Regions from separate parts of the Methylocystis sp. JR02 genome, predicted to be linked through region 1. Evidence: predicted binding sites of a transcription regulator. Region 1 holds the regulator's gene; the other holds the start of a gene.
What was found. Region 1 encodes PhoB, which activates phosphate uptake and scavenging genes when phosphate is short. Its sites were predicted from a motif close to TGTCATNNANCTGTCAT; they were not measured.

Region 1 (7,661 bases):
AAGCTCAATCCGAAGGCGAAGCTCGGCTCGACCCCGATCGTCGTCGTCCATCGTTCGGACGGATCGGGCACGACCTTCAACTTCACCAACTATCTCTCGAAGGTCTCCGAGGACTGGAAGTCCAAGGTCGGCGAGAACTCGGCGGTCGAATGGCCGGCCGGCATCGGCGCCAAGGGCAATGAAGGCGTGGCCAACAACGTCGCCAACACCAAGGGCGCGATCGGCTATGTCGAATATGCCTACGCCAAGCAGAACAAGCTCACCCACACCAAGATGATCAACGCCGCCGGCAAGGTCGTCGCGCCGGGCGTCGAAAGCTTCCAGGCCGCCGCCGCCAGCGCGGATTGGGCGAAGTCCCCGGGCTTCTTCCAGATCATCACCAATGAGCCGGGCGCCAAGTCCTGGCCGATCTCGGCTGCGACCTTCATCCTCCTCCCGAAGGACTCGAAGGACGAGGCTGCGGCTTCGGAAGCCCTGAAATTCTTCGGCTGGGCCTTCGCCAATGGCGCCAAGGCCGCCGAGGAGCTGGACTATATCCCGATGCCGAAGCCGGTCGTCGAGCTGATCAAGAAGAGCTGGGCGAATGTGAAGGGCGCGGACGGCAAGCCGATCGCGCACTGAGCCGCGCATTAACGGCGGCTCAATGAGGAGCCGCTAGCGACCATGGACGCCGGTTCGAGAGAACCGGCGTCAGGAGTAACCGATGACGACGAGCGAACCCACCCAACGTGGATCGAATGGAGCGGGCAATATGTCGGAGCTAGCAATGGAGAGCGCTGCGCCGCGTGCAGCGGTCGTCGACCGCACAAAGGCGCTTTCGAGCATTGCGTTGCTGGACTGGATTTTTTTCCAGGTGACGCGCGCCGCCGCGGTTATCGTGCTCATCATCCTCGGCGGGGTCATCGTCTCGCTCGTTCACGGCTCACTGCCGGCGATCCAGGCCTTCGGCCCGGGTTTCCTGTTCTCGCAGGCGTGGAACCCCGTCACCGATAATTTCGGCGCCTTGCCGGCGATCTTCGGCACGATCGTAACCTCGGTCATCGCCATGCTCATCGCCGTGCCCGTCGGCATCGGCATCGCGACCTTCCTGACCGAGCTCTGCCCCCATGCGCTGCGCCGGCCGATCGGCGTCGCCATCGAGCTTCTGGCCGGCATCCCCTCGATCATCTACGGCATCTGGGGCCTCTTCGTCTTCGCGCCTTTCGTGCAGACCCATGTGCAGCCCGGCCTGATCTCGCTCTTTGGCGACGTGCCCGTGCTGTCGTCGATCTTCGCCGGTCCGCCCTATGGCATCGGCATGCTGACCGCCGGCTTCATTCTCGCCATCATGGTGCTGCCCTTCATCGCCTCCATCTCGCGCGACGTCTTCGAAACCGTGCCGCCGGTCCTCAAGGAAGCGGCGATCGGCGTCGGCTGCACGACATGGGAATTGATGCGCTATGTGGTTCTGCCCTACACGCGCGTCGGCGTCATTGGCGGCGTCATGCTGGGCCTCGGCCGCGCGCTCGGCGAAACGATGGCGGTCACCTTCGTCATCGGCAACGCCCACAAAATCTCGCCGTCGCTGCTCGCGCCGGGGACGACCATCTCCGCGACCATCGCCAATGAATTCACCGAGGCCGTGGGCGACATTTACACATCGGCGCTCATCGAGCTCGGCCTGATCCTCTTCGTCATCACCTTTATCGTTCTGGCGATCGCGCGTTACATGCTGATGCGCATCGAGCGGAAGTCGGCTTAAGGAGCCCGAGTCATGTCGCTCTACGCCACGCGCCGCCGGCGCAATTCGATGGCGACCAGCCTCGCCTGGGGGGCCGCGATCTTCGGCCTGACCTGGCTGCTGCTGATCCTCGCCGCGCTTCTCTACGAAGGGATTCGCGGACTTTCTCCCGCCGTCTTCACCCAGATGACGCCGCCCCCCGGCAGCCAGGGCGGCCTCCTGAACGCTATCGCCGGCTCGCTTGTCATGACCATCATCGGCGTCGCCATCGGCGCGCCGCTCGGCATGCTCGCCGGCACCTATATGGCGGAATATGGCCGCTACTCGAAGCTGACCATCGTCGTGCGCTTCATCAACGACATCCTGCTCAGCGCGCCGTCGATCGTCATCGGCCTCTTCGTCTACACGCTGCTCGTCGGGCCGATGGGGCACTTCTCCGGCATCTCCGGCGCGGTCGCCCTCGCGCTGCTCGTCATACCGGTGGTTCTGCGCACGACCGAGGACATGCTGCTGCTGGTGCCGGGCTCGATGCGCGAAGCCGCGAGCGCGCTCGGCGCGCCGCGCGCCCTCGTCATCGGCAAGGTGGCCTATCGCGCCGCCAAGGCGGGTCTCGTCACGGGCATTCTGCTCGCGGTGGCGCGCGTCTCCGGTGAAACCGCGCCGCTGCTCTTCACCGCGCTCAACAACCAATTCTGGAGCAGCGACCTCAACGCGCCGATGGCGAGCCTGCCGGTCGTCATCTTCCAGTTCGCCCTGTCCCCCTACAAAGATTGGCAGCAGCTTGCCTGGACGGGCGCCCTGTTGATCACCTTCGCCGTTCTCGCCCTGTCGATCACAGCCCGCGCGCTGAGCGCCGGCCGGAGAAAATCGAAATGAACGCCCTCGCTCAGGTGAACCAGTCCGCGACCAAAATCTCGGTTCGCAGCCTCGATTTCTACTACGGCGCCACCCGCGCGCTGAAATCCGTGTCCTTGTCGCTGCACACCCATAAGGTGACAGCCTTCATCGGCCCGTCGGGCTGCGGCAAATCCACGTTGCTGCGCGTGCTGAACCGGATGTACGACCTTTATCCGGGCCAGCGCGCGGAGGGCGAGGTGCTGCTCGACGGCGAGAACATCCTCGATCCGGCGATCGACCTCAACGCCCTGCGCGCCCGCGTCGGCATGATCTTCCAGAAGCCGACGCCCTTCCCGATGTCGATCTATGAGAATGTCGCCTTCGGCATCCGTCTCTACGAGAAATTGTCGCGCGCCGATATGGACGTTCGCGTCGAGGAGGCGCTGCGCGGCGCGGCGCTCTGGGACGAAGTGAAAGACAAGCTGCAGGCGAGCGGGCTCGGCCTTTCCGGCGGCCAGCAGCAGCGCCTGTGCATCGCCCGCAGCGTCGCCGTGCAACCCGAGGTCATGCTCTTCGACGAGCCCTGCTCGGCGCTGGATCCGATCTCGACGGCGAAGGTCGAAGAGCTGATCGAGGAGCTCTCGACGAGATACACGATCGCGATCGTGACCCATAATATGCAACAGGCGGTGCGCGTCTCCGACTACACCGCATTCATGTATCTGGGCGAGCTCATCGAATTCGGCGACACGGACGACGTCTTCAACCGGCCGAGAGAAAAGCGCACGCAGGATTACATCACCGGCCGCTTCGGCTGAAGCTCATTTAAGGAACGAGCGATGACTGACCACACCGTCAAGTCCTATGACCGCGACCTCGAGTCGCTGGGACGTCGCATCTCCGAGATGGGCGGCGTTGCCGAAAAAATGCTGGCCGAGGCCATGGACGCGCTGTCCAACCTCGACGTCGAGCTCGCAAAGCAAGTCGTCGCAAGCGACGCGCGGCTCGACACGCTTCAGCGTGAGATCGAAGAAAGCGCGGTCATGACGATCGCGCGGCGGCAACCGCTGGCGATCGATCTGCGCGAATGCATCGCCGCGATCCGCATCTCCGGCGACATCGAGCGGATCGGCGACCTCGCCAAGAACATCGCCAAGCGCACGCTCAAGATCGCCTCTGAGGCGCGTTTGCCGCGCGCCATCGTCGGCTTGAAGTCGATGCATGAAATCGCCGCGACGCAGCTCAAGGACGCGCTCGACGCCTATGCGCTGCGCGACGAGGAACGCGCCCGCACCGTCTGGATGAACGACGCAGATCTCGACGCGCTGGAAGACTCGGTGTTTCGCGATCTTCTCACCTTCATGATGGAAGATCCCCGCAACATCTCCTTCTGCACGCATCTTCTGTTCTGCTCGAAGAATCTCGAGCGCATCGGCGATCACACGACCAATATCGCCGAGACGATCGTCTATCTCGTGACAGGCGAATCCATGCCGCTCGAGCGCCCCAAGGCGCGGCCGGGCGTTCTGGGCGCAGGGGGCGACGCATCGCATGAGTGACGCGACCACCGCGCCGACCGGCGCCCGCGATGGCAAGAGCGACCGCGCCCCGAGGATTCTCGTCGTCGAGGACGAGGTCCCGCTCGCGACTCTGCTGGTTTATAATCTGGAGGCCGAAGGCTATCAGGTCGAGCATGTCGATAATGGCGACGAAGCCGAGCTGCGCATCGCGGAGTCGCCGCCCGACCTGATGCTGCTCGACTGGATGCTGCCCGGCGTCTCGGGCCTCGAAATCTGCCGGCGCCTGCGCGCGCGCGACACCGCGCGCGACATGCCGATCATCATGCTGACGGCGCGCGGCGAGGAGGCCGAGCGCGTGCGTGGGCTATCGGTCGGCGCCGACGACTATGTGGTGAAGCCGTTCTCGACGCCGGAGCTGATGGCGCGCGTGCGCGCTTTGCTGCGTCGCGCCCGGCCGGAGCGCGTCGCCTCCAAGCTGACGCTGGGCGACATCGACCTCGACCGCGAGACGCGCCGCGTGCGCCGCTCGGGGCGTGAAATCCATCTGGGCCCGACCGAGTTCCGGCTGCTCGAATATTTCATGGAGAAGCCCGGGCGCGTCTTCACCCGCGCCCAGCTCCTCGACAGCGTCTGGGGCATGTCGGCGGAGATCGACGAGCGCACGGTCGACGTGCATGTCGGCCGGCTTCGCAAGGCGCTCATCCGCGGCCGCGAAAAAGACCCGATCCGCACCGTGCGCGGCTCCGGCTATTCCTTCGACGAGACCTTCGGCCGGGAGTGACGTCGGCCGCAGCCGATCGCGCGCCCGAGCTTTATCAGGCGTAACGCGGCGCCCTGAGCTGATCGCGCGCGCGACGGCGATCCTGCGCCGGCTGATAGGCGATGCGGGCGTGATGCGCGCAATAGGGCCCGCCGCCGATCGGGGATTTGCCGCCGCAGAAGCGGAACTCGGGCGACGTCGGATCGCCCATCGGCCAGCGGCACATCGACTCGCGCAGCTCCATGATCGTCACGCGCTCGGACATCGGGACGACGACTTCCGTATCCGGCGTCACGCGCGCCACCACGACCGTCTCGGGCGCGAAGGCGAGGGCGACATTGCCGTGCACGGCGTGCCCGCCGACGCGCGGAGCCGCAGCCACGGGGGCGGAAACCGCCGCCTGGCGCGACGCCGGCTTTGCGGCGCGGGGTCGCGGCGCGCTGGCCGTCTTGGCGCGCTCGGCGAGGCCAAGACGGTGAATCTTGCCGATCACCGCATTGCGCGTGATGCCGGGACCAAGCTCCGCTGCGACCTGACTCGCGCTGAGACCGTCGCTCCAAAGCTTACGCAGCAGCTCGACGCGTTCATCGGTCCAAGACATTTTGACCTCCAAGCGGCCGGTTCGAGCGCGCAACCGGACAGAATCCACCAACCCTCGCTGCGCCGGAGCGAACCAGCGGCGACGTCGCGCGCATCGAAACTCGAGGGACGCCAGGCGGAAACAACGCTACCGCGCCGGCGGGAAAAACTTAACAAAACCTTTGAATCACGGGCAAGAGTCGCTGGCAAGCCAAAGGGCGCGTTCTGCACAGCCTTTCTGAGCGCTTTGTGCGCAGAGTGTTGCCGCGACGACTCACTCCGCGCCGGAATTGGAACGAAAAACGCCTCTGGCGCGCCAGCCAAGTTGGCTGCGACGTTAGGATTTGACCGAAACAGCGCGCCCGCATAAAATCGCCTTCTCAAACTGCCGCCCCGAAAGGGCGGCGCTTTGTTTTTTGGCCCGACCGCCAAACGGCGGATCTGTTGGCTTGGAGCATAATTTTGACATCTGCGCTCTATCCGACTTATGCGCGCGCCGACGTCGCCTTTACGCGGGGCGAAGGCGCATGGCTGTTCGCGGAGAACGGCGACCGCTACCTGGATTTCGCTTCAGGCGTCGCTGTGCTGTCGCTTGGCCATGACCACCCGCATCTCGTCGAAACACTCAAGGCCGCCGCTGAAAAGCCCTGGCACGTCTCCAATCTCTTCCGCATCCCCGAGGCCGAGCGTCTCGCGCAGCGCCTTGTCGCCGTCACCTTCGCCGAAACGGTCTTCTTCGTGAATTCCGGCGCCGAGGCCGTGGAATGCGCCATCAAAACGGCGCGCAAATATCATGCGGCGAATGGCCAGCCGGAGCGCTACCGCCTCATTACCTTCGAAGGCGCCTTTCACGGGCGCACGCTCGCGACCATCGCCGCCGGCGGCAATCCGAAATATCTCGACGGCTTCGGCCCGCCGCTCGACGGCTTCGACCAGGTTCCCTTCGATGATCTCGCGGCCGTCGAAGCCGCGATCACCGAGGAAACCGCTGGCGTGCTGCTCGAACCCGTGCAGGGCGAGGGCGGCCTGCGCGTCTTCCCGCATGAGTTCCTGCGCAAGCTTCGCGCTTTGTGTGACGCGCGCGGCCTGCTGCTCGTGCTGGACGAAGTTCAATGCGGCGTCGGCCGCACCGGAAAATTCCTGGCCTGCGAGCACTCCGGCGTCACGCCCGATATTGTCGCGCTCGCCAAGGGGCTCGGCGGCGGCTTCCCGCTCGGCGCTTGCCTCGCCACGCGAGAGGCGGCCAAAGGCATGACGCTCGGCACGCATGGCTCGACCTTCGGCGGCAATCCGCTCGCGACCACAGTGGGCGCCGCCGTGCTGGACGTCGTTCTTGCCGAGGGCTTTCTGGCGCGCGTCGCCGCCTTGGGCGGCCATCTGCGCCAGCGCCTCGCCGAGCTGCACGACCGCCATCCGCGCGTGATCGAGGCCATTCGCGGCGAAGGGCTCATGTTCGGCGTCAAGACGCGCGTTCCCAATGGGGAATTCGCCGCCGCCGCGCGCGCGGAAGGGCTCCTCCTTCCGATCGCCGGAGACAATGTCGTTCGCCTGCTCCCGCCGCTCATTATCGACGAGAGCCATATATCGGAGGCATTTGACCGCCTCGATCGGGCCTGCGCGCGTTTCGCCGCGAAAGCCGAGCAATTGGGGGCGGCATGATGACCGCGCACACCATGACGCGGCCGCGTCATTTTCTGGATATCTGCGATCTTCCCGGCCCAGAGCTGCGCCAGATCCTCGAGCTTGCCAAAACCCTGAAAGCCAAGCGCGTGAAGGGCGTGCCGCCCCTAGAGCGCCCGCTCGCCGGCAAATATCTGGCGATGGTTTTCGACAAGCCATCGACCCGCACGCGCGTCTCCTTCGATATCGCCATGCGCGATCTCGGCGGCGAGACGATCATGCTCACCGGCGGCGAGATGCAGCTCGGCCGCGGCGAAACCATCGCCGATACGGCGCGCGTGCTGTCGCGCTTCGTCGATGCGGTGATGATCCGCATTTTGTCGCATGAAGATTTGACCGAGCTTGCCCGCCACGCGAGCGTGCCAGTCATCAACGGGCTGACCAAGCTCTCGCATCCCTGCCAGATCATGGCCGATCTGCTGACCTTCGAGGAGCGCCTCGGCCGCATCGACGGCAGCACGGTCGCCTGGGTCGGCGACTCGAACAATGTGCTGGCGAGCTGGGTGCACGCCGCCGCGCGTTTCGGCTTCACCATCAATGTCGCGACCCCGCCCGAACTCGCGCC
Region 2 (7,661 bases), 1.6 Mb from region 1:
CCGTTCGAGAGCGCAATCCCGCTGCCGGAGCTGGAGATTGTCGCCCCGACGCCGCGGGCTCGCTTGACAACGGCGCCTCTTCGCCGTGACTTGCGGCCGGTTTTCATGCGCCGGAGTCGTCATGCGCCTCGCCCAACTCTACCGCTATCCAGTCAAGGGCCTCTCGCCGGAGCCGCTGCGCGCCGCCGATCTCCAGACGGACGGTTATTTCCCCTGCGACCGGCTCTTCGCGTTGGAGAACGGGCCTTCGGGTTTCGACCCGGCCGCGCCGGAGCATCAGCCCAAGATCAAGTTTCTCATGCTCATGAAGAATGGCGCCCTCGCCGGGCTTGCCACCCGCTACGACGAAGACAGCGGGACGCTTGCGATCTCGGAGGGCGGCCGTGAGGCCGTGCGCGCCAATCTGCGCACGCCAGAGGGCCGTACGGCGATTGAGGCGTTTCTGAGCGCTTATGTCGATGAGGCACAAATCCGCGGGCCGGTGAAGCTGCTCGAGGCGCCCGATGGTTTTCGGTTCACCGATTCCAAATCGGGCTTCGTCTCGCTCATCAATCTCGCAAGCGTTGCAGAGATCGAGAAGGCGCAAGGGACCCGCGTCGATCCGCTGCGCTTTCGCGGCAATCTCTATATCGAGGGCGCAGACGCTTGGGCGGAAGCCGCTTGGCCGGGGCGCACGCTGAAGATCGGCGACGCGACGCTTTCAGTGCTGAAGATGACCGACCGTTGCGCGGCGACGGGCGTCGAGCCCGGCACGGGGCGGCGGGACATGGATGTCGTGCAGACGCTGAGAAAGAATTTTGGCCACGTCGACTGCGGCGTCTATGCCCGCGTCGAAAAGGGCGGACGCGTGGCGGTCGGCGATGCTCTGACGCTCCTCTGATACCGTTTCCGTTTGAATAGCTCGCATTGGCGCTTGTCATTCCCGACGGGCCAAAGGCCCGATCGGGAATCCAGAGCCACAAAAGCGACGCAGGTTTTGCTCTGGATTCCCGATCACTCGCTGCGCGAGCGTCGGGAGAACCGATCTCACGGATTTCGTATGAAAAAGAGCTGACGCGCCTTTGAAAAAGAAAAGAGCCGCCTCGGTCTGAGGCGGCTCTTTTGGTTTCGATGAAGCTCAGAGACGGTCCGGCTCGAGCGGGAGCTCGGTCGGCTGCGTCGCTTCCTCGCGAGCTTCGCTGGCGGCTTCGTCGAGCTGCGCGCGCGGACGGCGGCGGCGGCGCGGATTGAGGTGGAAATTCACCCCCTCGTGCTCGCGCGCCTGCGGGCGCTCGGCAGGCGCGAAGCCGGTTTCGGGCGCCTCGCCCTCGGCGGCGACAGGCGCGCGCGCGGGCGGCGCGGTGATGAAGGAGGGCAGGCCGGGCGGCGGCTCGTCACTGGCCTCGGGCCGCTGGAAGCGGCGGTCGCGGCCGCGTTCGAAGCGACGCGGCTCACCCTCGGCGCTGCGCTCGCGGAAGGGCGGGCGCTCGGGCCGCGGCGGTCGCTCGCCGCGCTCTGGCCGCTCCATCCGCTCTGGCCGCTCCATGCGTTCTTGCCGATCCGCACGCTCGGGCCGTTCGGGCCGCTCCGGGCGTTCCGGCCGCTCTGCGCGCATGTCGCCGATCGGCCGCTCCTCATAGGGCTGCGGCTGGGGTTGCTGCTGCGCGTAATGGGGTTGCGGCTGCGGCTGCTGCGGCGCGAAAGGCTGCTGCTGCGGCTGCCCTTGATAAACCGGCTGCGGCAGGCGCTCGGAGAGCGGCGCGAAGCGATCGGGCAGGGCGGCGAAATCGTCGTCGTCCTCCAGCTCGACTTCCGCCTCCATTTGCGGGCGGCCGTAGCCGCTCGCCTGCTGCTGCGCGAGCTGCGCGGCGGCGATGAGACGGAAATAATGCTCGGCGTGCTGCAACAGGCTCTCGGCCATGATCGTGTCGCCAGAGGACTGCGCGTCGCGCGCGAGCTGCAAATATTTCTCGGCGATGTGCTGGGCGGTGCCGCGGATTTTGACGTCTGGACCGTTCGACTCGTAAGAGCGCGTCAGTGGGTTCGGCCCTTTCCGGCCGCTGCGCCCCCGCATTCTCTTGTTTTGTCCTGGTCTCATAATTCCCCCGAAAGCTTCGCGCAATTCATGCGCAAATGATGCAAATGGCAGGTCGCGCCGTGCCGTTCCTTCCGCCGAAGGAAGTTCGTTTGGATCGCTCCGCAGGCGCTGCGTATCGACGGATCGGAGGCCGGCCATTGACCGCGCCGTCATCGATCCTGTTGCTGCCGCTTGGCCCTGCGCGATTCCCTGTATCGCTCGGCGACTCGCCTGGCCTCTCGGCGCGGTCGCCTAACATGTCAACCAAGCGGACATCGATGGCCGCGCATCTTCAAAGGAGGCGCGCCGTGACGATCAGCGTGGTTTTACTCCGCCGGGATCATGCAGCTTACACGCCAGCCTTTGCCGGCCTGTCCTGAGGCGTCGCTCGCGAGGCGGGCCCGGAATTGTCGAGATCCCCATCTCGATTTCGTTTAGCTGATATAGTTCAGACTATAGAGACTGCATCCCCCCGAGCCAAGTGCGGCGTCGCGTTCTACGGTTAAAATCGAGTGCACTGTAGCGAATATGTCACGTCTACGGCTGAGCCGGACGCGCAGCCACGACGCGCTCGTGGCCGCCCGCGTCTCTGCCTACCCGCGCAATGGCGAAACCCTTCGCGCCAAGGAGGGAAGCAACGCTCACCGCCTGATCCGAGCCGACCTCGAATGCGACAAGTCCGTCGGATTTCAGCAATCGCGCAACATCTGCGACAATCTCGCGGTAACAATCGAGTCCGTCCCGCCCGCCGTCGAGCGCGAGCGCAGGATCATAGAGCCTGACCTCCGGATCGAGGGTGGGAATATCGCCGGCGCGCACATAGGGCGGATTGGAGACGATGACGTCGAAGGGACCGGCGAGCGATTCGGCCCATCTTCCCCGCACCACGACGGCGCGGTCCGTGAAGCCGCAACGCGCGAGATTTTCGGCCGTCGCCGCGCAAGCATAAGGCGAGAGATCGACCGCCACGGCGCGCGCCGCTGGCAATTCGCTCAACAAAGCGCAGGTGATCGCCCCCGAACCTGCGCCGAGATCGAGAATAGAAAGCGGCGCGTCGCGCTTGTCGGTAAGCGCAAGAACGGTTTCGACGAGCGTCTCCGTATCGGGGCGCGGGTCGAGAACTTGAGGAGAGACGACGAGGTCGAGCGTCCAGAAGCCGCGCTCCCCGAGAATGCGCGAGACCGGCTCGCGCGCCGCGCGGCGCGCCGCCAGTCGCGAAAGCCGGTCGGCTTCGTCGTCGGTAATCGGCGCCTGGGGAGACATCGCCAGCTCCAGGCGCGAAAGCCCCGCCGCCGCGCGCAGCAAGGCCCGCGCGTCGTCCTGGGCTTGCGCGGCCTCAACGCCGCTATCGCTCAGATAGGCCGCGACCTGCGCAATGGCCTCCGCGCGCGAGGGTTGCCTCTCGATCGCGGAGAATGGCGCTGGGTCGCGGCGCATGTCCATGTCTATGCGACCTTGGCGATCAGCGCCGACAGACGCTTGGCGAAGGCCGCCGGATCGACAGGCGCCTCGCCGTCGGCGACGCGCGCGAGATCGAGCAGGAGATGCAGCCCATCGGCCGCGCCCTCTCGCCCCTTCTCACGCAGGCTCGCCGCCAGCGCCGCGACGGCGGGATGCTTGGCGTTGATCTCCAGCACGGGCTTGCCGAAAAGCCCCTTCTGTCCGGTTTCGGCGAGAATGCGCGCAAGCTGCCGGTCGAGGCCCTTTTCGGACGCAACGAGACAGGCGGCGCTTTCGGTCAGCCGCGTCGAGACGCGCACGTCCTCGACGGCGTCCGACAAGGTCTCCTTGAGCGCGGCGACGAGATCGCCCACATCGGCGGCCGGCGGGGTTTCCTCCTTGCTCTCGTCGAGCAGGGCAATGGCGTCGATGTCCGCCGCGCCCTGGGTCACGGATTTGAATGGCTTGCCGTCGAACCCAAGCGCGTTCGTCACCCAGAAGGCGTCCACGGCGTCGTCGAGCAGCAGAACCTCGACGCCTCTCGCGCGGAAGCCTTCGAGCTGGGGACTCGTCGCCAGACGCGTCGCATCGTCGCCGGTGATGTAATAAATCGCGGTCTGATTTTCGCGCAGATCTGCGACGTAATCTTTCAGCGTGCGCGTCTCGCCGTCGGATTTCGTCGAGGTGAACCGTGCAATCGCGAAGAGATCGTCGCGGCGGCTCGGGTCTTCGTGCAGGCCTTCTTTCAGCACAGAGCCGAAGTTTTCCCACACTGTCGCGAATTTCTCGGGCTCGTTCTCAGCGAGCTTTTTGAGTTCCTGGAGGAGACGCGTCGCGACCGCCTTGCCGATCGAGGCGATGACGGGGCTCTTTTGCACCATCTCGCGAGAGACATTGAGGGGAATGTCCGCGCTATCGACCACGAGCCGCACGAAACGCAGCCAGGCTGGCAGAAGCTCGACGTCGCGCGAGATGAGCACGCGGCGCACGTAAAGCTTCGACTTGCTCTTGCGGGAGGGCTCGAAGAGGTCGAAAGGACGCGAGCCGGGCACGAAGGCGAGCACCGTATATTCGGTGCGGCCCTCCGCGCGCCAATGCACCGTCAGCGCCGGCTCGTCGAAGGAGCCCGAGAGCTGGCGGTAGAAATCCGTATACTGCTCCTCGGTGATCTCCGACTTCGGCTTGGTCCAGAGCGCTTGACCGTCGGCGATTCGGCGCGGCTCCTTGCCAGGCTCCTCGATGAGGTCGATCGGCGTCGAGACCGCGCCGGAATGTTCGCGCACGATGCTCTCGATGCGCCAGGGCTCGAGAAATTCGTCGGATTCGGCGTTGAGATGCAGCGTCACGCGCGCGCCGACCTTGGGCGCGTCGTCGAGCGCGAGCGGCGCAATCGAATAGGTTCCCTTGCCCTGCGACGACCATAGCCAGGCTTGGTCTTCGCCCGCGCGCCGCGTCGCGACCTCGACCAGATCGGCGACCATGAAGACGGAATAGAAGCCGACGCCGAACCGGCCGATCAGCGACGCGCCTTCCCCGGCGCCCTCCTGGCCGAGCTTATCCAGAAAAGCGCGCGTGCCGGAATTGGCGATGGCGCCGAGCGCGCTGATAAGCTCGTCATGCGACATGCCGACGCCATTGTCGGCGACGGTGAGCTGGCGCTTTTCCTTATCGAGCGCGATGGTGACCAGCGGCGCGCCGGCCTCGGCCGCGAGCCTCTCGTCGGAGAGTGATTCGTAGCGCAGCTTTTCGCAGGCGTCGGCGGCGTTCGAAATAAGCTCGCGAAGGAAAACCTCGCGCTCCGAATAGACGGAATGCGTCATCAGCTCGAGAAGCTGCGCGACATCGGCCTCGAAGCCGAACTGAGCGGCTTGCGGCGCTTCGGCAGTGACAGCGTCTTTGGTCATGAGTGCTCCAAATGGGTCAGGCTCCGGCGCGGGAGTCCTGATTAAAAACGCAAAATGGGCGGCCTTGCGGCGCGCTGCTTGAGTTTGGCATTTGTCCAAAAATTGCAAGGGGACAGCGGTCAAAAGACAGGGCCGGCGCGGGATTTCTCCCGGCCGGCCCGTCATCACCGGACCTGTTGCGACTTGAGAACGCGCGATCCCGGGGGGCTGGGGGGCTGACGAAAACCGGAAAAGCGCGCCGAAGCCGGTCGCGGCAATGAGAAGAAATATTGGGCTAGCCGTTTGACGCGCAAGGGGCCCAATGCAGGCTAAATTGTGATTAATGACTGTAGATGCTGAGGTTAAGGCCCGAGAGCCCTTAATATGTCGCGTCGATGACAAACAACGCTTGCCCCGCAGCCCGCATCGCGCGAACATAATGGCAAGCTTGGAGAACATGCATGGCGGAGTCGGAGACGACGGAGCCCAGCCGTTCCCGCCCAGCCTTTGTGGTGGTGGGCGGCTCCGGACGCTCGGGGCAGGGGGACCACGCGAAGGGGGCGGAGAACCGGGCGGCGGCGCAGGTCTCGTTCGACCGGCGCGAGCTCAACGCCCTGTTCAATCTCTACGGCGCCAAGGTCGCCGCCGGCGAGTGGCGCGATTACGCGCTGGACTTCACGCCCGCCAAAGCGGTTTTCTCGATTTTCCGGCGGACCAGCGAAGCGCCGCTGTATCGAATCGAAAAAAATCCCGAGCTGGCGCGCAAGCAGGGCGCTTATGCGGTGATCGCCGCCGGCGGGCTCGTCATGCGGCGTGGGCACGACCTCGCGCGCGTTTTGCGCGTGCTCGACAAGGGGCTGCGCATCGTCGGCGCGGAATAGGCAAAAAAAGCCCCGCTTACGCGGGGCTTCTCCGGATCGGGCTTAGGCCGCCTCAGAGCGTCAGTCGTTGCGCTGACCGAAGAGATACAGCAGCGACTGGAACATGTTGATGAAGTCGAGGTAGAGCGACAGCGCGCCGAAGACGCTCTTTTTCTGCGCCACTTCGTAACCGTCGCCCTCGTAATACATGTCCTTGATGTTCTGCGTGTCCCAGGCGGTGAGGCCCGAGAAGATCAGCACCGACAGGATCGACAGCGCGAACTGAAGGCCGCTGGAGTGCAGGAACAAATTGACGAGGCCGGCGATAACGAGCCCCCACACGCCCATGACCAGGAAGGAGCCGAAGGCCGAGAGGTCGCGCTTCGTCATATAGCCGTAGATGCTGAGGCCGCCGAAGGCCGCCGCCGTGATGAAGAAGACGCGGGCGACCGATACGCCGGTGTAGACCAGCAGGATCGACGACATCGACAGGCCCATCAACGCCGAGAAGGCGAGGAACAGGTTACGCGCCGTCGCCGCCGACATGGTCTGGGCGCGCGCGCCGATCAGGAAGACGAAAGCGAGCGGCGACAGCATCACCACCCAGCGCAGCGGCGAGAGATAGAGCGCCTGGCCGAAGGACGACAGAGCCACCAGCTTGCCGCCGACGAATTGCGGCTCCGCGAGCATATAGGTGCCCAGCGCCACGAGGCCGGTCACGGCGAGGCCCAGCGTCATGTAATTGTAGACGCCCAGCATATAGCCGCGCAGGCCTTCGTCGATCTCGGCCGTGGTCGACCGGGCGACCCCGCGGCCGTAGCCGAAGTTCGAGTTGCGGTCGTAATATGACATAGCGATCCTCTCGATCTCCCAAGGCCGGCGGGGACGGATTTCCGACCATCGCTCGTAGCCTCAACCATTATGGCTGAGTGCAATATGGCTTGGCCCGATTTGGGTGGCAAGGCGCGCCTGGATGAACTCTTGTTAAGGTGGCGCGAGGATTAATGGAAAGTAGAGAAGAGGCTTGGCGTCGCGCCCCTCGCCAGGAAACGCCCCGGATCCGTCATTGCGAGCGGAGCGATCAGGGCCGCGTCGCAACCGATCGCTTCGTCGCTTTGCCGCGCAATGACGGCTGCGCCGCCGGTTCTGGCTTTTTTTGTGCGGTTGCGAAAAGCGCAAGCGCCGTGCCAGGAGCCCTCGACTTCCCCTGCGCCCCCGGGCGTCCAGGCGGTTTCGAGGGGAAAAACGCGCGGCCAGCCATGGTGCGAAGCCGCATAGATGACTGATTGTCGCACCCTTGCCGTTCAAACGGATTACGCTAACATCGAGGGAAGGGCGTCGCCCGGCTTCCCGCCGGAGCGGCGGGATTGCGCGGCGCAATGCGGATGTCCCGGGAGTCGCGTGTCCTTGCCGCACGAGGAC

Region 2: the regulator PhoB is predicted to act here: its motif matches at 5,764-5,780, upstream of QNA11_RS07355 (DUF2794 domain-containing protein).

What each region holds. Positions count from the first base shown of each region.
Region 1 covers NZ_JASIRC010000001.1:3,166,984-3,174,644, forward strand. Annotated here, with positions in the region: gene pstS (phosphate ABC transporter substrate-binding protein PstS) at 1-621, shown strand, start outside; gene pstC (phosphate ABC transporter permease subunit PstC) at 752-1,741, shown strand; gene pstA (phosphate ABC transporter permease PstA) at 1,754-2,596, shown strand; gene pstB (phosphate ABC transporter ATP-binding protein PstB) at 2,593-3,375, shown strand; gene phoU (phosphate signaling complex protein PhoU) at 3,397-4,116, shown strand; gene phoB (phosphate regulon transcriptional regulator PhoB) at 4,109-4,858, shown strand; gene QNA11_RS15105 (GcrA family cell cycle regulator) at 4,893-5,438, opposite strand; gene QNA11_RS15110 (aspartate aminotransferase family protein) at 5,879-7,075, shown strand; gene argF (ornithine carbamoyltransferase) at 7,075-7,661, shown strand, end outside.
Region 2 covers NZ_JASIRC010000001.1:1,520,110-1,527,770, reverse strand. Annotated here, with positions in the region: gene QNA11_RS07375 (MOSC domain-containing protein) at 122-880, shown strand; gene QNA11_RS07370 (DUF4167 domain-containing protein) at 1,118-2,053, opposite strand; gene prmC (peptide chain release factor N(5)-glutamine methyltransferase) at 2,594-3,493, opposite strand; gene htpG (molecular chaperone HtpG) at 3,502-5,400, opposite strand; gene QNA11_RS07355 (DUF2794 domain-containing protein) at 5,841-6,260, shown strand; gene QNA11_RS07350 (Bax inhibitor-1/YccA family protein) at 6,321-7,091, opposite strand.